One region of the Psychrobacillus sp. FSL K6-1267 genome, then DNA from elsewhere that is predicted to be linked to it. Evidence: riboswitches for the same ligand, from Rfam matches in the RefSeq annotation. Region 1 holds a riboswitch; each other region holds the start of a gene.
The links. Region 1 has a riboswitch for S-adenosylmethionine ahead of MHB55_RS15180 (methionine ABC transporter ATP-binding protein). Riboswitches for the same ligand answer to the same signal wherever they lie in the genome.
Positions count from the first base shown of each region.

Region 2: it holds a riboswitch for S-adenosylmethionine, as region 1 does, so the genes downstream of both, MHB55_RS02445 (methionine biosynthesis PLP-dependent protein) here and MHB55_RS15180 (methionine ABC transporter ATP-binding protein) in region 1, are expected to answer to the same signal.
Region 3: it holds a riboswitch for S-adenosylmethionine, as region 1 does, so the genes downstream of both, MHB55_RS00950 (O-acetylhomoserine aminocarboxypropyltransferase/cysteine synthase family protein) here and MHB55_RS15180 (methionine ABC transporter ATP-binding protein) in region 1, are expected to answer to the same signal.

Region 1 is NZ_JBBOOR010000001.1:2,939,995-2,947,359, forward strand. Features, by position in the region: gene MHB55_RS15165 (nuclease-related domain-containing protein) at 1-97, opposite strand, end outside; gene MHB55_RS15170 (MetQ/NlpA family ABC transporter substrate-binding protein) at 444-1,247, opposite strand; gene MHB55_RS15175 (methionine ABC transporter permease) at 1,261-1,929, opposite strand; gene MHB55_RS15180 (methionine ABC transporter ATP-binding protein) at 1,922-2,947, opposite strand; SAM riboswitch class I at 3,039-3,143, opposite strand; gene MHB55_RS15185 (thioredoxin family protein) at 3,183-3,503, opposite strand; gene MHB55_RS15190 (toprim domain-containing protein) at 3,515-3,865, opposite strand; gene gcvH (glycine cleavage system protein GcvH) at 3,942-4,322, opposite strand; gene MHB55_RS15200 (arsenate reductase family protein) at 4,395-4,757, opposite strand; gene MHB55_RS15205 (acyl-CoA dehydrogenase family protein) at 5,247-7,028, opposite strand; gene MHB55_RS15210 (acetyl-CoA C-acetyltransferase) at 7,114-7,365, opposite strand, start outside.
Region 2 is NZ_JBBOOR010000001.1:499,164-506,528, forward strand. Features, by position in the region: gene metC (cystathionine beta-lyase) at 1-922, opposite strand, end outside; gene MHB55_RS02445 (methionine biosynthesis PLP-dependent protein) at 931-2,049, opposite strand; SAM riboswitch class I at 2,217-2,321, opposite strand; gene MHB55_RS02450 (ABC transporter ATP-binding protein) at 2,391-4,133, opposite strand; gene MHB55_RS02455 (ABC transporter permease) at 4,379-5,803, shown strand; gene MHB55_RS02460 (ABC transporter permease) at 5,819-7,309, shown strand; gene MHB55_RS02465 (ABC transporter substrate-binding protein) at 7,336-7,365, shown strand, end outside.
Region 3 is NZ_JBBOOR010000001.1:177,360-184,724, forward strand. Features, by position in the region: gene MHB55_RS00920 (lysoplasmalogenase) at 1-20, opposite strand, end outside; gene MHB55_RS00925 (RDD family protein) at 244-654, opposite strand; gene MHB55_RS00930 (M3 family oligoendopeptidase) at 682-2,379, opposite strand; gene MHB55_RS00935 (DUF2087 domain-containing protein) at 2,534-3,283, shown strand; gene MHB55_RS00940 (YdcF family protein) at 3,441-4,028, opposite strand; gene MHB55_RS00945 (glycerol-3-phosphate acyltransferase) at 4,042-4,683, opposite strand; SAM riboswitch class I at 4,829-4,944, shown strand; gene MHB55_RS00950 (O-acetylhomoserine aminocarboxypropyltransferase/cysteine synthase family protein) at 5,065-6,357, shown strand; gene MHB55_RS00955 (homoserine dehydrogenase) at 6,481-7,365, shown strand, end outside.

The DNA.
Region 1 (7,365 bases):
CGATTTTGGAATAGAGCGGGTGCTTCATAGGCAGCCTGTTTAATAATAATTTCATTGCCTTCAGTTGTTGCGATTCAGTATATTTTTTAATAATCAATAGTCATCACCTCCCTATCAGATTAGCAAAATGAATAGAATAAAGATACCCTTATTTTGGAATTTTAGATTGGTAGATGATGTTTCTGAGTTAGGGGCACTTTTCTTTGATTTAGGAGACAGTTTCTCTCGTTTAGGAGCGGTTTCCACCTTTTTAGGAGACATTTCCAACAATTTAGGGGCGACACTCTTAGTGAGGGGCGCTTTTCTTTGATTTAGGAGACAGTTTCTCTCGCTTAGGAGCGGATTTCACCTGTTTAGGAGACACTTCCCAACCAGTTAAGGACACTAACTCCGCTCAATCATAAAAAAAAGCAAGCACACGAGGTGCTTGCTCACTTATCTTATTATTTTACTGGAACAACTGAACCTTTCCATTCTTCCAATATAAAGTCTTGAATTTCTTCTGATTGTAATGCTTCTACTAGTGCTTTGATGCGCTTGTCGTCCTCGTTACCAGCTTTTACAGCAATTAGGTTAACATACGGAGATTCTGAGTCTTCAATAGCGATTGCATCTTCTAATGGATTTAGGCCAGCGTCGATTGCATAATTGGAGTTGATCAATAATGCATCACCCTCTTCATTTTCATATAACTGAACCATTAAGGCCGCTTCGTAGTTAGGATCAAATTCTAGGTTTTTAGGATTATCTACGATGTCTCCAATTTCGGCAGTTGTTTTATCTATTCCCTCTGCCAGGGTAATTAGACCTTCTGCTTCTAGCATCGCTAACACGCGTCCATGGTCAGCTACAGAGTTACTCATTAGAATAGTTGCTCCCTCAGGAAGTTCGTCAATAGAAGCATATTTTTTAGAGTAAAGACCAATTGGCTCAATATGGATTCCGCCAGCATTTGCGAAATCATAATCGAAATCTTTCATTTGAGATTCTAAGTATGGAGCATGTTGAAAATAATTGGCATCTAGATCTCCAGAATCTAGGTCTTTATTTGGTAGTACATAGTCTTGATAGGTTTCAATTTGAAGCTCAATACCTTGTTCTTCTAAGATAGGTTTTACCTGTTCTAAAATTTCTGCGTGCGGTACGTTGGATGCACCAACAACTAATTTATCGCTATCCTCGTCTCCACATGCAGCAAGCGTTAATGCACTAGCAGATAATAAAACTCCAGCCAATAATTTTTTCATCCCAATCTCTCCCTTATCGTTTATCTATTTTTGTAGTAATGATGTCACCAATCCATTGGATAATGAACACGATGATTAATATTAAAATAGTAGCTACGAGTGTGACATCCCCGCGACCACGTTGGAAACCATCTAAAAAGGCTAGATTCCCTAATCCTCCCGCTCCAATGATTCCTGCCATAGCTGTATAACCAACTAGTGAAATACAAGTTACGGTTATACCAGACACTAAAGCTGGCATAGATTCAGGCAATAAAACCTTCCATATAATAGTTGTGGTTTTAGCACCCATAGATTTTGCAGCCTCTAAAACGCCTTTATCAATTTCTCGTAAAGCAATTAAAACCATGCGAGCATAAAATGGAGCAGCTCCAATCACTAATGCTGGGAAAGCAGCATTCGGACCACGCATCGAGCCCATCAACAGTGTTGTAAGTGGGATCAATAAAATAATTAATATAATAAATGGGATAGAGCGGAATATATTTACTACCGCACCCGTTAACCAATTTGCCAATTTATTCGCCCAAGCCTGATGTGGGCTTGTCAAAAATAATAAAAGTCCTAAAATTAGTCCAAAGATTGCTGTGAGTACCGTAGAAACTGCTGTCATATACAGGGTTTCTAGAGTAGCGTCCCACATTTTAGGCCAATCAACATTTGGAAATAACGATTCAATCATTGTTGATCACCTCAGTGTTTACTTTTTGCGAGTGGATAAATTGTATTGCATCCTCCACGGCTTGGTCATTTCCATCGATTTGAAGAATTAGTGTACCGAAAGCTCCACTCTTCGTATGAGAGATGTTACCTTGCACAATATTAACTTCTAAATCAAACTGTTTGATTAATCTTGAAAGAATTGGCTGCTCTGTGGTTTCACCGACAAAAACGAGCTTGACTAGCTTACCATTTGGATAAAGCTGGACTAGTTTTTGAATCGTTTGCACTGGCTGGTTGGAATCAGAAATTTGAGAGACGAAACGTTTAGTAATAGCCTGTTGTGGCTTTTGGAAAACCTCTAGCACATCTCCCTCTTCTACAACTTGCCCATTTTCCATAACAGCTACTCGGTTACAAATCTTTTGAATAACTTGCATTTCGTGTGTAATCAATACAATTGTTAATCCTAGTTTTTCGTTGATGCTGACTAGTAGGTCTAGTATTGAATCGGTCGTTTCAGGATCAAGAGCAGATGTTGCCTCATCACAAAGCAATACCTCTGGTCCATTAGCTAAAGCCCTAGCAATTCCTACACGCTGCTTTTGCCCACCAGATAATTGTGAAGGATAAGAATCTCCTCTGCCCTCTAGACCAACAAGGTTCAAAAGCTCCTCTACTCTGGCTTTTCTTTTGTCCTTCGGAACTCCAGCAATTTCTAGAGGAAATGCTATATTTTCAGCGACTGTTCTCGACCATAAAAGATTGAAATGCTGGAAGATCATACTTACCTTTTGACGGAAGCCACGGAGCTTCTCCTCATTTATGGAAGTAATCTCTTGCCCATTCACAACTATTTGGCCGACAGAAGGTTTTTCTAAGCCATTCAATAAGCGGATCAATGTACTTTTACCGGCTCCGCTATAACCAATAATCCCAAATATTTCTCCACGCTGTATGTCCAGATTTACATTATCAACAGCAACGATTTCTCCTTGCTTTGTAATAAATCTTTTCGAAACTTCCTTTAAACTAATCATGTAAATCTAGCCACCTTTCCTATTAAAAAACCCCTTCTGCAAAAGAGCAGAAGGGGTGTAGGTTATCAATTTCAAATAACACTCATCCATTCTCTCATTTCTCAAAGCTATAGCTTTGCGTGACTTGGCACCATTTCACTTTCGCGACGGTTGCCGGGCTTCGTAGGGCACTTCCCTCCACCTCTCTCAATAAGAGCGACACTATTAAATTATTTTTTCAACACAACGAATGTTATCATAGGATCTTGTTTTCGTCAATAGTTTTTATTGTTTCCAATAGATAGGGTACGGATTGAAACGCATAAATCTTTTTTTCTACCCTGCCATTTTTAGATATTAATAAGCAAGGTACACTTTCAATTTCTTGTTCTATTGCCAAATCACCAAGAAAGTTAATATTTGCTTGGCCAATTGGATCAGAAACCATCTCTTTAATGACGTTTATCATCTTGCTTGCAATCTGACACGTACCACACATAGGGGTATAAATATAAAATAAGGAAAGTGGAGAGTTATCTTTTATGCTTTCCCATTGCTCTTTAGTCCACTCATTCATTACACATCATCCTAAGGCAAAAATTCTTTTTTCACCTTAATATTAACACGTTTTAATATGGATGCCAAAACCTTCGCCGGGGTATTCGCCACTTCACCATACATAGGATTTGTATAGAGGTGAATTGCCTCAGGATATTCCTTCCTGACAACCGAGCGTATTTGTTCGCCAGATTTGTCGGCATCTAGAAAAGCATAAATCGGCAAGCCATCATAAGGGCTTAAAAGCTCCTCCAATTTTACATCGGATATCGTTCCATTTGTACAAATGATTTCTGGAGATTCATCGAGAAGGGTCAACAATTGTAGTTTATCAGACCTTCCCTCGACGAGAATTATTTTATCACTAAATACATGTGCCATTTAGCTTCTCTCCCAACTTGTTACCTTTCCTTTATTATATGAAAAAAACGCCGATTATTAACCGGCGTTTTCATTATTACTCTGCAATTAATTCTTCATACTTTTCTGGAGACAATAAGCTGTCCACTTCTGATAAATCAGAAGGCTCAACAACGATCATCCAAGCATTTTCATAAGGTGATTCATTAACGAATTCGGGGCTATCTTCTAGCTCAGCATTTACTTCCACTACTTTACCGCTAATTGGTGCATATAGTTCCGAAACTGTTTTTACTGATTCAACGCTACCAAAAGCATCTCCTGCTTTAATTTCATCTCCAACTTGTGGAAGTTCAACAAAAACGATGTCTCCTAGTTCTGATTGCGCAAAATGAGTAATACCGATGCGGACATTTCCATCCTCATTTTTAACCCATTCATGTTCAGCTGAGTACTTAAAATCTTTAGGCACGCTCATAAATAAACCCCTCTCAATTAAATATTCCATCTATTTAATATTCACATATTTCCCTAGTAAATACAAGGTACTTTAAGAGGTTTTCCACATGTCCTCAAACTGCTCTTCCTTGAAACCAAGTGTAAGCTTGTTTCCATCATAAACAAGTGGGCGTTTAATAAGCTTTCCATCCGAAGCAAGCAGCTCCAACTGTTCATCCTCCGACATAGTAGGAAGCTTGTCCTTCAGTTGCAATTCACGGTACTTCACTCCACTAGTATTAAAGAACTTTTTAAGCTCATAGTCTCCGTTAGCTACCATCTCTTTTAAAAGTTCTTTTGATGGTGGCGCATCTACAATATGGTGATTCTCGAATTGTACTTGATTGTCTCTCAACCATTTGCTAGCTTTGTTACAAGTACTACATTTAGGATAACCGTAAAATTTTATAGTCATTTAAATCTCACCTTTTTCTTTTTATCATAATAATATTTTGCTGCTCATGCAAGAGGGATCAAACCAAGTTTTAAATTTCAATATTTTATAGTACATTCTATTAATAAGTAAAACCGCTTCTATATAGTTTCCCTTACTAGAATGCAGCTAACTCATTCTTTTCAATTGACCCTTAGGATCAAGCGCAATTAGAGATAGTATTTTGCTGAACGGTCATATATTTTTCTATCCGGTCATAAATCCTTGCTATGCGGTTATAAATATTTTTATCCGGTCATAAAATTGTGCTATCCGGTCATAAAACTGTGCTATCCGGTCATAAAACTGAACTATCCGGTCATAAACTTAATTCCACTTAAAAAGTTGCTGGATTTCGTTGCTAATTATGCTTTTTTGTTATGATTTCTCCTGAGTGATCAATTACTTATGTAAAAAACTGCCCTCAGGAGTCAATAGGAGACTCTTGAGGGCAGTTTTGTTTTTATATGATTAAACTACGAATTTTTCTGCTTCGATTAGTTTTACTGAAGCCTCACGCTTTTTCTCGATTACGTTGTAAGGTGTGTAGCGAGTTAGTTTACGAAGAGCAGAAAGCATCATGCGTAAGTTGTCGCCATCTACAGAAGCTATTAAAGTTTCTTTCGCTGCTGCTTCGATTTCATTGAATGCTTCTTGGCAGAAGATTTGAGTGTATAGAAGCTTTTGAGCTGCTTTTTCTTCTCCACTGCGTCCGATAGCTTTTTCTGTACGAAGTACTGCTGATTCCATAGCGAAAATGTTGTTTGCAATGTTTGCGATGTGTACCAATACTTCTTGCTCGGCTTCTAGCTTAGTTCCGAAGCGTTGAGCAGCCATACCAGCAGCTAAAATACCAATTTTCTTAGCGTTAGCAACTAGTACCTTCTCTTGAGCTAGAGCTTCATCGCCAACTTCTTCTGGCATCATCATTAATAGCTCTTCTTGTAGTCCTTGTGCCTTTTGAAGAAGTGGCAATTCACCCTTCATTGCTTTTTTCAAGAATGTTCCAGGAACGATTAAACGGTTAATTTCATTTGTCCCTTCGAAAATACGGTTAATTCGAGAGTCACGGTAAATGCGCTCTACTTCATACTCTTGCATGAAGCCGTATCCTCCATGTAATTGAACAGCCTCGTCAGCGATATAGTCTAACACCTCTGAACCAACTACTTTGTTAATAGAGCATTCAATAGCATACTCAGCAATTGCAGCTGCAATTTTGCTTCCGTCTTTTTGATCTTCTTCGCTCATTTGGCTCATACGGTCCTCGAAGTAACCAACTGTACGGTAAATCAAGCTTTCAGTAGCATAAAGCTTAGAAGCCATAGTTGCTAGTTTTTGTTTTGTTAAGTTAAATGAAGAAATAGGTGTCTTAAATTGTTGTCGTTGGTTTGAATAAGAAATTGCTAGCTCTAATGCACGTTTAGAACCACCGATTGTACCTACTCCTAATTTGTAACGTCCGATATTAAGGATGTTGAACGCGATAATATGACCACGGCCTATTTCTCCTAATAAGTTTTCAACTGGTACTTCTGCATCTTCTAGGATCAATGTACGAGTAGAAGAAGATTTAATACCCATTTTCTTTTCTTCAGCCCCTACTGAAACGCCTGGGAAAGTTCTTTCTACGATAAATGCAGAGAATTTGTCTCCGTCCACTTTTGCGTATACTACGAACACGTCTGCAAATCCAGCATTAGTGATCCATTGTTTTTCCCCATTAAGTACATAGTGAGTGCCTGCTTCGTTTAGTTTAGCAGTAGTTTTTGCTCCTAGAGCGTCGGAACCTGAACCTGGCTCCGTTAAAGCGTATGCTGAGATTTTATCTCCAGAAGCTGAATTTGGAAGGTATTTTTTCTTTTGTTCCTCGTTACCGAAAAGAACGATTGGTAGTGTACCGATTCCTACATGTGCTCCGTGAGTAATAGAGAATCCGCCTGCTACAGACAATTTTTCAGCGATTAACGCAGAAGAAATTTTGTCTAATCCCAATCCATCATATGCTTCTGGAATATCAGCCGCCAAAAGACCTAAATCTCCAGCAGATTTTAGTAAACGGACAGAGTGCTCAAACTCGTGATGCTCTAAATTCTCTACTACAGGCAATACTTCGCATTTTACAAAATCTTCTGCAGTTTTAGCAATCATCTTTTGCTCATCATTGAAATCCTCTGGTGTAAATACGCGACTTGCTTCAATGTCTTCTACTAAAAAGCTTCCACCTTTAATTGCATCTTGAACTTGTGTCATTTCCTTCTCCTCCTATGTGTGTAAACGTTTGAATTAGTAATCGTGAAATGCGCCAAATATTAAAAGCACATTTCACCTATTGAAATTAAAGAAGTTCAAATACTCCTGCAGCTCCCATGCCTCCACCGATACACATGGTAACGACACCGAATTGCTTTCCTTGTCTTCTTAATTCGCTCATCATTTTAAGTGTTAGTATTGAACCCGTTGCTCCAAGGGGATGCCCCAATGCAATGGCTCCACCATTTACATTTACTTTATCCATATCAATGCCTAAATTACGTACTACTTGGATTGATTGAGAAGCAAATGCTTCGTTTAGCTCCCAAAGGTCAAT
Region 2 (7,365 bases), 2.4 Mb from region 1:
TGCCTGGCAAACGAAAGGAAAATATAGCACCAGAGCTGGCCGCCTGTTTTTTATGAATTTCATGTCCTGGATGAGATGATAATCCAGGATAGAAAACTTCCTCCACTAATGGGTGATTTGCTAGATAATTGACCAAACTAATAGCCGTCTCCGTAGATTTTTCGAAGCGCACACTTGTTGTTTTAATGCCCTGTATGAGTGTATAGGAATCTTGAACACCCAGTATGGCTCCAAAGGAATTTTGAAGAAAACCTAACTTGCTACCAAGCAACTCATCCTTTGTAACTGCAAGGCCGGCAATGATATCACTATGTCCAGACAAGAACTTAGTTGCACTATGCAAAACAACGTCTACACCTAATTCGAGCGGCCTTTGGTAGAGTGGTGTCATGAAGGTATTGTCTAAAAAGGTTAGACAATTATTGGCTTTAGCTATGTCTACAATACCGGCAATATCAGTTATACCTACTCTCGGATTTGAGGGAGTTTCTATATATATTAGTTTGGTATTGGACTGAATTGCCTGCTCAACAGCATCTAAATTAGAAAGGTTAACAAAAGAATGCTCTATACCAAAGCGAGGTAAAACCTCTGTCACAAAGCGAAAGGTGCCACCATAAACGTCCTCCGTCATGATTATATGGTCTCCGGCAGATAACAGCATTAAAGAGGTTGATATCGCTGCCAGACCAGAAGCGAAAGCAAATCCTCGCGTACCACCCTCTAGCTCTGCTATGGTTTTTTCTAATGCTTCTCTGGTTGGATTACCAGACCGACTATAATCAAAGGGGCCGAAGCTATCCAAACTTTCCTGATGGAAGGTAGAAGATAAATAGATTGGAACATTCACAGCACCGGTTCTTCTTTCATAATTACCTCGAGTTGAAGCAGTAATTAAACTAGTTTCAAGTTGTTGATGAATAGACTCCATTAAACAATAACCTCCTTCTCTAAAGCTACAAATACTTGCTTTAGGTCATTGATTAAATCTTCCGCTTCCTCAATACCAACAGAAAACCTTAATAAACTATTATCTACTCCCCGAGCAATCCGTTCAGATTCTGGTATATCTGCGTGTGTTTGAGTGGCAGGGTAAGTAATGAAGCTTTCCACACCACCAAGACTTTCAGCAAATATGATTAACTTTAGCTTTTCTAAAAAAGGACCTACCAGTTCGCTTCTTTGAAGACGGAAGGAGAGCATGCCACCCTTGCCTGCATAGAGAACATCTTTTATTAAATGCTGTTGCTCTAAAAATTTTACTAACTTCTTTGCGTTTGCTTCATGCTGTTTCATTCTTAGATGGAGAGTTTTTAAACCACGTATCAACAGCCATGAATCAAATGGTGAAAGGACTGCACCTGCTGCGTTATGGTTAGCCTGTAATTTCTCGCCCAATTTAATGCCTTTTGATACAACCAACCCAGCCAGTACATCATTGTGACCTCCGATATATTTAGTAGCACTATGTATGACAATGTCTGCGCCAAGTTCTATTGGCCTCTGTAAAAAAGGAGTTAAGAAGGTATTATCCACAATTAAAAGTAACTCATGCTTCTTAGCTAACTCCGCGTATAGCTGAATATCAATCTCTTGCATTAACGGATTAGTAGGTGTTTCAAGAAAGATTGCCTTCGTATTTTTGGTAATAAGAGATTCCACCTCTACGTAAGAGGTAAATTTACTATAAATAGTCCTAATATTATAGGAGTCAGAATATTGATTGAAAAGGCGATAAGTACCTCCATATAAGTCCTCTGGGGCAATCAATTCATTACCTGAACGGAAAAGGGAAAGGACCAATTGAATGGCTGCCATTCCCGAACTACAGGCAAATCCTGTATCGCCTTGCTCTAGCTTGGCTATTCCCTCCTCTAAAATAGCTCGTGTAGGGTTTTTAGTTCGAGTATAGTCATAGCCGGTAGATTGGCCAAGACCATGATGTTTATAGGCTGTGGATAAATAGATAGGAGGATTAACTGCTCCAGTTTTTGGATCACAATGATTACCTAATTGAACTAATTGTGTATTAATGTGAGTTTTGGACATTGTTATTCACCTCTTATTATTAATAGGTTCAACATTTCTAAAATAAATCACAAAGTAGACTCTAAGATAAAAAAATTCAGGATAAATATAGAATAGAAGCATTTTGCCAAATAAAAAGAGGGCTCTCTTCATAAGAAGAGAACCCCCAATATAGATTGAAGTCATTCTTCTTATCTTCAAGACAAAAATGTCTATTGGATTTAGCACCACACCTATAATGGCTGGTTGCTGAGACATCATAGGGCCAATCCCTCCGTCTCTCTTGATAAGAAATAAAAATATATAATTTTCAAAATTTAGCGATAAGTAAGTTTATCATGGGATGAATATAAATTCAAGAGTTATTTCACATTTGGAATTGCTACCCAGTGACCGGAGGAAACTTCCACAAGCTTAGATTGCTTCAATTGATATCTATCCTCTACATTTGATTCCTCCAAAAGCTTCCTTTTTTTCTTAGCTTCTACCTTAGGATCAGGAATAGGGATTGCTGCTAATAGGGATTTTGTATAAGGATGTTGTGGGTTAGAATAAAGCTCTTCACTTTCCGCAAGCTCCACAATTTTACCAGCATACATCACCGCTACCCGATCACTAATATGCTTAACCATAGATAGATCATGTGCGATGAAAAGGTAAGTTAGACCTAGTCTATGCTGTAAATCCTCTAGTAGTTCTACAATTTGTGCCTGTATAGAAACGTCTAAAGCTGATAGTGGTTCATCACAGACGATAAAGTCAGGCTCTACTGCCAGTGCTCGGGCAATGCCGATTCGTTGTCGTTGTCCACCTGAAAACTCATGTGGATAACGCATGGCATGGGAGGAATCCAACCCTACCATTTTTAGTAACTCTTCTACACGTTGTTTTCTTTCCTCTGCATTTTTGCTCAAACGATGAATATCTAATGCCTGGCCGATAATATCTAACACCTTTAAACGAGGATTTAAGGAAGAATACGGATCCTGAAAGATAATCTGCATATGTCGTCGCATCGTTTTTAATTCACTTTTACTCAAACGGTTGATGGCGATTCCCTGATAAAGCACATCTCCATCCGTAGGCTCATGTAACCGAAGAATGGACCGACCGGTAGTTGATTTTCCTGAGCCAGATTCTCCTACAAGTCCAAGGGTTTCTCCAGGTTTGATGAAGAAGCTGATATCATCCACGGCCTTCAGCACATTCCCTTTGCCTAATTGGAAATGCTGCTTTAAAGATTTGACCTCTAATAACGGCTTGCCATTTTCTAAACCAATGGAACGAAGCGGTGGTCTCTTGGGTTTCTTCCTTTCATCTAAACGAGGAAGTGCATTTAATAATTTTTTTGTATAGTCATGCTGAGGATTTTCAAATATCTTTTCAGTTGTCCCGGTTTCTACAATTTCGCCATTTTTCATAACTGCCACTCGATCGCACATACCTGCAACTACACCCAAATCATGAGTGATTAAAATAATGGAGGTGCCAAATCTTTGCTGCATATCCTTCATTAAATTCAAAATCTGAGCCTGAATGGTAACGTCTAGTGCAGTTGTCGGTTCATCTGCTATTAATAGCGTTGGCTTGCAGGCAAGTGCAATAGCGATCATAACTCTTTGGCGCATACCACCTGAAAATTCGTGAGGATACTGGTTGTAGCGCTCTTCGCTATTCTTAATGCCTACTAGCTTCAAGATTTCAACTGCTTGGTTCTTTGCCTTTTTTTTAGAAAGCTGCTGGTGCTTGATAAGACTTTCTGCAATCTGTGGGCCAATTCGAATGGTAGGGTTTAAAGATGTCATGGGATCCTGGAAAATCATACTGATGTCTCTTCCTCTAATACTCTCCATTTCCTTTTCAGTTTTTGTCTCAAGAGATTCTCCTAAAAATTCAATGGAGCCATTTTTCATGAAGGAGGGGGGAGAAGGCAGCAGGCGCATGATGGAGCGGGCAGTGACACTTTTTCCACTACCTGATTCTCCTACAATGCCAAGTGTTTCTCCTTTTCTTACTTCAAAGCTTACGCCTCGAACAGCCTCAAATTCATTGTCGTTTGTTAAAAAAGAAATCTGTAAATCTTTTACTTTTAAAATAGTTTCCATGAAAACCACCTATCTGATTAAAATCTTCAATTTATTATTTATGATTCATGCTCTTTCAGTAGAGAGCGTATATTTTAAGTAATATGAGCGGTTTCTACAAAAAAGAAGACTAAACACGCACAATTATGGCGCATTTAACCCTACGCTTAATAGAACCAAATTATTTGCGTTGACTTAATAGTAGTTCGAATCTATACTATACTATACCACTCGGATTTATACAATATAGGGAGGGGGTATTTGGTATGGGAAGAAAATCTTCTTCCAACGCACTAAGTTTGACCTATGGAAGACTACAACATCATTCTTTCTTTAGAATCTTATTATTTTTACTTGGCTTGCCAGTTCATATAATAACCTTTCTACTTTTTTACCTAAAAAAGCAGAAGGATCCTAGTTCTTCCTTAAATAGCGATCTAAAGTCTTCACTTGTGGCAAGGGGGATAAAAGAGGAGCTATACGAGGAGTTTAAGGAGCAGTATGAACGAAAGCATGCCTTTTTTAATGAAAAAATTAATGAAGAAAAAATGACAGTAGAAATAAATAAACTCGTGGAAGATAGAGTAGAAAAGCTTGTATACAATGAAATGAATGAAATACATGAGTTAAATGGTACTAAGCCACTCACTTATACAACATATTTTTTAGGTTTATTAGAGAATACTGCATTTCTAATTGTTTCGTTTATTCCTGGCTTACTGATGTATATTTTATTGGGTCTTTATAGTAATGCGTTTAGTAAATTTATTTTTGAAAGATTGATCATGAGTATCTTTGTTATAACAGGCGTATCGGTTTTGGTGTTCACCATTTTATATTTATCGCCTTTTGATCCAGCTGCTAACCTTTTAGGAGAAAGTGCCACTAAGGAACAGATGGCTGCGTTCAATCAAATGCATGGGTTAGACTTGCCTTATCTCAATCAGCTATGGAATACAATAAAAGGAATTGCAACCTTTGATCTAGGAGCATCCTTTACAGGTAATGAGGATGTTGCAACAAGTATTGCCAATAAGTTCCCAGTTACATTAATGATTGCAATCTTCTCTTTATTAATGGCAGTAGTAATAGCAATTCCTGTAGGAATTATATCTGCAACTAGACAAAACTCCTTCTTAGATTATGCCTTTATGTTCATTGCTTTAATTGGATTGTCCATACCAAACTTTTGGCAAGGGCTTATATTCATCTTGAACTTCTCTATTAAGCTACAATGGCTTCCTGCAACTTATAGTCCGCAAAACTGGTCATCAATTATTATGCCAGTGATTGTGCTTGGTACAGGACTTACTGCTTCAGTAGCTAGGATGACTCGTTCCTCCGTATTAGAAATTATAAATGAGGATTATATTATCACTGCAAAAGCAAAAGGCTTAAACCAACGCCAAGTGCTTTGGAAACACGCCATTGGAAATGCAATGATTCCGATTGTCACTGTTATCGGCTTACTGTTTGGTGGAATGCTTGGAGGAGCGGCTGTAACAGAGAAGGTATTCAATATTAGCGGGATTGGTAGCTATATTGTCGATAAACAATTTATCCCCGATATACCGGCTATTATGGGTGGAGTAATCTATATTGCAATAACCATTTCCTTGGTTAATGTGCTCATCGATATTTTATATGCGTTTTTTGATCCGCGTATAAAATCTAAGATGAAGCAATTGTAAGAAGTAGGTGTAAAAGTGGTAACTAAAAAACAACATGCATTAAAGCTGTCACGAGAATATACACAGGCGAACTTTGCAGGAGTACTTTCTCTTCTAGTAACTATAGTTTTATTATTTAATAGTTTTGATTTTGATATGGGCACGATTAAGCCGATTGCTTGTAGTATTTTTGCTGTGTATGCCTTTTTCACAGCACTTCAATTTTTTATTATCTGGAGAATGAGGCGAGAGCTTTTGAATCTAGGACATTTAAAATCATCTACAAGAAGGCTTGGCTATGTACAAATAATTGCGATATTAACTGCTAATATCTTTGTATCCTCGTTTGGTTTTAACTTGATAAAAGAAAAGAAAACACCGGAATATACATTTAGCATTTGGATGATTTTCACCCAGCTGTTTATCCTAGTTATTTCTGCATTTAATCTTTTTAAACCATATGTGTCAGACACTTTTTTAACCTCAATAGGTATTTTAATCGTTATTTTAGTTCTTCAAGTATTTACTTTGATAGCTGTTGCCAAGTATGTCAGAGATGAAGGGGCACCAGGGTGGATGCAAGGCCTAGCCATTGTATTAATCATTACGTCTCTAACGGGTAATATTTTTAACTTTGTGCTTGGTATTAGTTTAATCATTAAAACCCGAAGTAACAGTCTTTCACGCATAGTGAAGTGGAATACGATGTGGGATAAAATCACTCGTAATTCTACTGCTATATTAGGAATGTTTTTTATCGTTCTTATGTTCGCTTTGTCTGTAACTAGCAGGTTTACGTTTGACTATGATTTTGCAGTAGAGAACAACTATGAGGCATTGCTCCAGCCGCCAAGCTTGGAGTATCCATTTGGTACAGATAATTACGGAAGAGATTTATTTTCTCGAATTATTTTCGGGGCAAGAATATCCCTAATAGTGGGCTTTGCTTCGACCCTAATTCCATTCGTGGTTGGAGGAGCATTAGGAGCGTTGGCAGGCTATTATAGCAAGCGTACAGATAACATCATTATGCGTTTGCTAGATATCTTGTACGCAATACCAGGAATATTACTAGCCATCGCTATTATTGCAGCATTTGGAGCAAATACTACGAATCTTATACTAGCTTTAAGTGTTGGTTCGATTCCGACTTATGCCCGAACAATGCGAGCTAATGTAATGATGGTATCGAACTACGAATATGTAGACTCGGCTCGAGCTTTAGGAGCTTCCAATCTATCAATCATCTTTAAGCAAATTGTTCCCAATTCACTTGCACCTATGATCGTCAAAGCTACACTGACGATAGGCACAGCAGTAATTGCAACAAGCAGCTTGAGCTTTTTAGGTCTTGGAGTAGAACCCCATATACCAGAATGGGGCAATATTTTAAAGATAGGCAGTACTTATTTAGAGTCCAATTCCTATTTGGCGATTATACCGGGTTTAGCAATTATAGGACTCGTATTATCTTTCAACTTTTTAGGTGACGGACTTAGAGATGCATTCGATCCGAGAATGGATTAAAGCAAGCTCAACAAGGAGGAAAAAATATGAAGAACACAAAAGGATTATTAGCTTTA
Region 3 (7,365 bases), 2.8 Mb from region 1:
GATAAGATTTTACTCCACATAACTGCACCCCTTTAAATTTGTTATTTACAAATATTTTCCTGATATTGTATGAGGTCCTAGTCTAATAAATTCTATATAACCACACTAAAAGGACTGAGACATGCTGTCCCAGTCCTATACTTCGGACACTAGAGATCAAATCTCAAAAAGCTGAGACCGCTCACCGCTCGGGAACTGCCTCTTCGCTTTTCTAAATTTGCTTGCCGGGGCAGATATAGGCGTTTAATCTTCATAATAAGGAGGATTATGTGTTACATAAGTTCCCCCTATAAAATCATGAAGAGCTCGCTTATCTTCACGTAAACCTACCATGAAGGCACTTACAATGACACCAATACCTAAAGTCAACCCATAAAGAAGCCCTGCGATTAAATCTCTCTTTACCATCGTCCAAATATCTACATTAGATCCGTCTATCTGGACGATTCGAATACCTGTGATTCTTTTACCTACCGTATATCCCACCCAAAAAATAGGTACTGCAAAGGAATAGAATGTCTGACCAATTGTGGTAAGCCAAGTATCACCTTCTCCTAAAAATATGAAGCTAATTAGTGATAACGGTATTCCAATAATAATTGCATCTAACAGACTTGCCCAAAAGCGTATCCAAAAACCAGCAGGATTGCTCATAAAGTATAAACCCCTTACTTTCTAATATTAAAGAGCAGCATCGTTTACGCTATTTAAGTAATCTTCAATCGTACCAATAACTGATTCCACGCAACCTTCTTCAAAAGGAGAAATGAGATGAGCTTCCTCTACAAGCTTGGTGAAGGACATAGAGCCTCCTAATTTACAAAGGTGTAAATAATCTCTCCACGCGGCTTCACGATCCTCTCTGGAACGTTTCCAAAATTGGAATGCACAAATCTGCGCCAATGTGTAATCAATGTAATAGAAAGGACTTGCGTATATATGTCCCTGACGGTGCCAGAAGCCACCAGCTTCGTAATAACTGTTGCCATCATAATCACGGTGAGGTACGTAAATTTGTTCAATTTTTCTCCACGTGGCCTTTCTTTCTGCAGGAGTCATTTCTGGATTTTCATATATAGCGTGCTGGAACTCGTCTACAGCTACTCCATAAGGCAAGAAGAGAAGCCCACTGCTTAAATGAGCAAATTTATATTTTTCGGTTTGGTCTTTGAAGAAAAGTTCCATCCAAGGCCAAGTAAAAAACTCCATACTCATCGAGTGAATTTCACAGGATTCGAAGGTTGGCCAAATATATTCCGGAATGCCAATGTTGCGACTAGTATATACCTGGAATGCATGACCTGCTTCGTGAGTAAGAACATCAATATCTCCTGAGGTTCCATTGAAGTTAGAGAAGATATATGGAGACTCATAGTCATCTACAAACGTACAATAGCCGCCAGCTTCTTTCCCTTTTTTAGCTTCTAAATCCATCAAGTCACGATCGATCATAAATTGAAAGAACTCAGCTGTCTCTGGAGATAGCTCTTCATACATTTTCTTCCCATTATCAATAATCCATTGTGGAGAGCCTTGTGGAGTAGCATTCCCTGTTAAGAAGTTAAGTGGTTCATCGTAAAATTTAAGTTTATCTACTCCAATGCGGTTAGCCTGTCTTTCATATAGCTTATTTGCAAGAGGAACAATGTGATCACGTACTTGGTCACGGAATTTTTTAACCATTTCCGCGTTATAGTCGATTCGATTCATACGAACATAGCCAAGCTCAACAAAGTTTTTATAGCCTAGTGTAGTTGCGATTTCATGACGAATTTTAACAAGTTGATCATAAATACTATCAAATTTTTCTTCGTTTTCTTGAAAGAATCCAGCTGAAGCTTCTCTAGCCTTTTTTCTTACTTCACGATCAGTAGACTCCGTAAATTTTCCGAGTTGTGCGAGTGTATATTTTTCCCCTTCAAACTCGACTTCGGCCGATGCAACAAGCTTAGAGTAGTCAGAAGTTAGTTTATTCTCCTTTTGCATTAAACTTATTACCTCTGAAGAGAACCCCTTGATTTGAAAGTCCGCAAGATCAAATAGTTGGCTACCCCATTTCTGTTCCAATACGTTTCTATATGGGGAATTTACTAGAACTTTATAGTATTCCGTTACAAGCTCATCTACCTCAGGGCTAATTTCATCAAAGAAATCTCGTTCTTTTTGATAAAATTCATCGTTTGTGTCAATAGAAGCTCGAATATAAACAAGGTTAGCCTGAGTAGAAAAATTGTTGCGAATTGCATTTATTTCTTCAATCACCGAGTTCTGCTCTTCAACAGATGTTGCTTCCTTCATTTTAGCCAATAGTTCATGAAAAGCCATCTTCATTTCTTGTAAATCTGGTCTCTTATATTTGTATTCCTTAAATGTAACCAACGTATTTCCCCCTATATATATATTAATCTATTCCTTCTAATTGTTTATTATTTTCAGATAAATTGCAACTTATAATTTAACTTGTTTTATTATAGATAATAATATAATATGTTTGTAAATAAATAAACATATTAAGGAGTTGTTTGTATTAGTCATGATAGAAAAATTTTGGGAAGTTACCATTGAAGAGATGAAAAAGGGATACGTGGAAGAAACAAACGTTTTTCAGTGTTTGCTATGTGGGGAACAGATAGAAAAGGGTGTCATCTACCCGGAGAATAATGTGTTATATGAAGCTGAGAAGTTTATGATTCGTCATATCGGCAACAAACATGTGTCAATTTTTGAGTATTTAAGTGGTTTAAACAAAAAGCTAACGGGCTTGACCGAACATCAAAACAGTCTGATTCGTCTATTTTTTGAGGGGAAGAGTGATTTAGAGATCCAAAAGGAGCTAGGAATAGGGAGTGCCTCAACTATTCGAAATCATCGGTTTGTTCTAAAGGAAAAGGAAAGACAGGCGAAAATATTTTTAACAATGATGGAACTGTTGAAGGAAAGAGATAATCATGCCCCTGCATTCCTGCCTGTTCACAAGAATGCAACCATGGTGGATGATCGCTACAATATCACGGAAGAAGAACAAGCTGAACTCGAAAGCAAATTTTTTCCCGAGGGGATTAACGGACCAATGCTAAAATTTCCGAAAAAGGAAAAACAAAAGCTTTCAACACTTAGAGTTATTATTCAACGTTTTGAACAAGAGAAAAATTACACTGAAAAAGAAATAAATACGATCTTAAAAAATGTCTATGAGGATTATGTGACGTTAAGACGTTATTTAATCGAGTATGGGTTTTTAGATAGAAAAGATGATGGCAGCACTTATTGGGTGAAGGATTAACGATGAATTAAAAAGAGCCTCAAGTAAACTCTGCAAGAGCTTATAGTGGATAGAAAGATACAGAGGAGAATCGATGTAACAAAGGGAGCTCGGATAAAGAAGTCAATCCGTTCTTTTAGCTAGGGAGAGATTATAATTTTTGCATCTCTCCCTTTTATTATTTTCCAGATACAAAGGTTTTGAGCAAGGCAGCCCTTTCACGTAATCGCAATTTTGACTCTGAAATTTGTGGTGTCTTAGCAGCAACCACATCTGCATTCCATCCTATTCCTTCTGCAATAATCTTTGCCCGTTGTAGATGAAAATCACTCGTAATAATTGTGACAGAGGTAACGCTATCGGGTAGAAGCTGTTGGGAGAACAGAAGGTTTTCATACGTAGAAGTGGATTGATCTTCTACGATTATTCGACTCTCGGGGATTCCATTCTCCATGAGATATTCCTTCATAACCACTGCTTCCTCTATATCCTCGTCCGGTCCTTGTCCTCCAGTCACAACGAGCTTTACATTATGATATGTGTTTGCATATTCTAGTGCAGCCTCTAGACGATATCGTAGTGCAAGAGAAGGAATCTGGCCTTGTTTAACCTTGGCCCCTAACACAATTGCGTATTCATTGGAACCGTTTGCCTTAGGTTTTAATCCATCCTCTAGCCATTTGCTTGTAAGCATCCACATACCGACTCCACTAGTTGCCATTATTATTAAAGGAACTAGCACAATCCACCTCTTTTTTTTGCTCATTTAACCACTCCTTTTACAGTGATGGCTTTTTTTTCTTCATAACAGAGGAAATCTTTACTTCTTCTTTTCGAATTAACCGCTGAACATTCTCTATATGTAAGAACGACGCCATTAGAAATAGAAATCCTGCAACTATGATTGGACCTATTCCATCTGCGGTCCATATAGAGGCTCCTATAAAGATAAGGTAGAAAAAGAATACACCTATCAATAAATAATCAGTCAAAAGTGTGATGCAGATTAACAATAATAGTCCTGCTAATCCAATCGGCCAATGTAACGCTAGCAGTACTCCAATGATGGAAGCTGTGCCTTTACCGCCTTTAAATTTTGTGTAAATAGGAAAGTTATGCCCTAAGATTACAGCAGCACCAGCTATATAAAGCAAAAAATCATGCTCAGAGGTACTAAGTGAGGTCAGCTGCGGAGCAATTAATCTTGCCCCAATAATCATAATTGCGCCTTTTAAAATATCTATGGCTCCTACTAAAACGCCATACTTCCATCCAAGCACTATGGTGGCGTTGGAAGCTCCTGAATTATTTAAGCCTTCTTTTTTTATATTAACACCACTCATCCATTGGGCTAATTTTGATCCATGAATCGAACCAACTAAGTAGCCTATTAAAAGAATGCTAACACTCCAAATAATCATTCTATGACACCCCCAAAAATAATATTCTATCTATTATATTAAACGATTATAAAATGATGAAGTTTCAGAATTTTATATAAAATAACTTGACTTATAAATAACGGAGGATTTATACTGTGTAACAAGATGGAACACTAATCTAATACTCTTATCAAGAGTGGCGGAGGGAATAGGCCCTACGATGCCCGGCAACCACCAAGTTCTTTTACTTGGAAAGGTGCTAAATCCTACAAATTCTTTTATGAATTTGGAAGATAAGAGGAGGAACATGTCAATTTGACCCCTCTTCTTAAGTGAAGAGGGGTTTTTACATTGGCAGTTCTATAATCCTCTCCCGCCTCCAAGCATCCATCTAATCTACTAATAACGGAGGAATTCAAAATGACAAATCTTCAAAAAGAAACACTTCTATTGCATGGTGGACAACAACCGGATCCAGTCACAGGATCAAGAGCGGTACCGATTCACAAAACAACCTCATATGTATTTCAAAACACTGAGCATGCTCAAAATCTATTTGCATTAAAAGAGACTGGTAACATCTATTCCCGAATAACAAACCCAACAGTTGATGTTTTTGAGCAAAGAATTGCATTACTTGAAGGAGGTACTGCCGCAGTGGCCCTTTCATCAGGGATGGCAGCCATTGCATTTTCTATTTTAAATATTGCAGGCGCTGGAGATGAAATTATCGCAGCTGAAAACTTATATGGAGGGACCTTTAATCTTTTTGCTCATACACTTCCTCGCTATGGAATTACTGTAAAGTTTATAGATTCAACGGATCCTGAGAATTTCAGATCAGCAGTTACTGAGAAGACAAAAGGTTTTTTTGCTGAAATTATTGGAAATCCAAGCTTAAATGTACTGGATGTGGAGCAGGTAGCTACCATTGCGAACGAAGTGGGGGTTCCATTACTAGTAGATAATACTTTCGCTACTCCGTTTGGTTCAAATCCAATTGAGCATGGCGCTCATATAGTTATCCATTCGGCGACAAAATGGATTGGAGGTCACGGTACAACAATTGGTGGAGTAGTAGTTGATGGAGGTAACTTCAACTGGAATTCTGAAAAATTCCCGGGCTTTACAGAGCCAGACGTAACCTATCATGGTTTGCGCTACGGAATCGATGTTCCAGGCGTGGCATTTGCTATAAAGCTAAGAGTCCAGTTGCTACGTGATTTTGGTCCTTCTCTAAGCCCAGAAGCAGCTTTCTCCTTTCTTCAAGGATTAGAAACACTTCACTTACGAGTGCCAAGACATAACGAAAATGCCCAGAAAATTGCGGAGTACTTAAATGACAATGAGGAAGTTTCATGGGTTAACTATTTAGGGCTTGAAAGCCATCCTACACATGAACTTGCTAAAAAGTATTTAAAGAATGGATACGGTTCTATTTTGACATTTGGAGCAAAGGGAGGTAGAGAAGCAGGTAGACATATTATCGATAATATAGAGATTTGGTCACATGTAGCAAATGTGGGAGACGCAAAATCTCTAATTATTCATCCAGCTTCCACTACTCACCAACAACTTACACCGGAGGATTTAGTAAAAACAGGGGTTACAGAGGATCTAATTCGCTTGTCTGTAGGCTTGGAGGCAGTAGAAGATTTACAAGAAGCACTCGGAAAAGTACTTTTAGAGAAAACAAATGTCCTCTCTAGATAGAATTTTGTTGTTAATTGAGTGGAAATAGTCTACAATATGTAAAATAGTCAATTAGTTAATTGAAATTTTATTCAAGTACGATTATTTAAATTCAATTGTACAGATTCATTTGGAGGAGACAGCATGGCAAAAATAAAAGCAGCAATCTTAGGATTTGGAACAGTCGGCCAAGGGATTTATCACATTGTGAATGAAAAACGAGAAGACTTAAAAAAGTCATTAGGATTGGACATCGAAATTTGTGCGATTCTCATTAATAATTTAGCTAAAGAAAGACCCGAGACCCCAGGCGTATTAGTGACAGATGACTTTGAGGATATTGAAAATATTCCTGGGCTTCAAGTAGTTTTTGAAGCAATAGTTAACGAAGAGCCGGCTTATAGCTATTTATGTAGAGCGATAGACAAGGGCTGTCACGTCATTACAGCAAATAAGGTCATGTTCTCAAAATATAGTATCCCATTGCAGGAACGTGCAAAGTCACGAGGAGTTTTTGTAGGGTATGAGGCGACCACTGCAGGTGGAGTCCCAATTATTAAGACATTAAAAAATCTACTTCAAGTAAACTCAGTGAAAAAGATTCAAGGCATTTTAAACGGAACGTCCAATTATATTTTGACACAAATGCGTTTAGAAGAATCTCCATTTGAAGATGCGTTAAAAGAAGCACAGTTATTAGGGTATGCGGAGGCAGATCCTTACAATGATATCTCTGGTCAGGATGCATTTCGCAAATTAATGATTTTAAGTGCATTAGCGTTTGGAAAACAGCCTGATTGGAACGAGGTACGTGTAGTAGGTATCGATGAAATTACATTAGAGGATGTGCGTAAAGCGAAGGATACCGGGCTCCGTTACCGCCATGTGGCAGAAATCGAACAGGATGAAAACGGAGAGCTTTATGCTTCAGTAGGACCTCAATTAGTGGGACCAGATCATCCGTTATATGCTATTGAAGGTGTAAATAATGCTGTATCCTTAGATACGAACTATATTGGAACACTAACA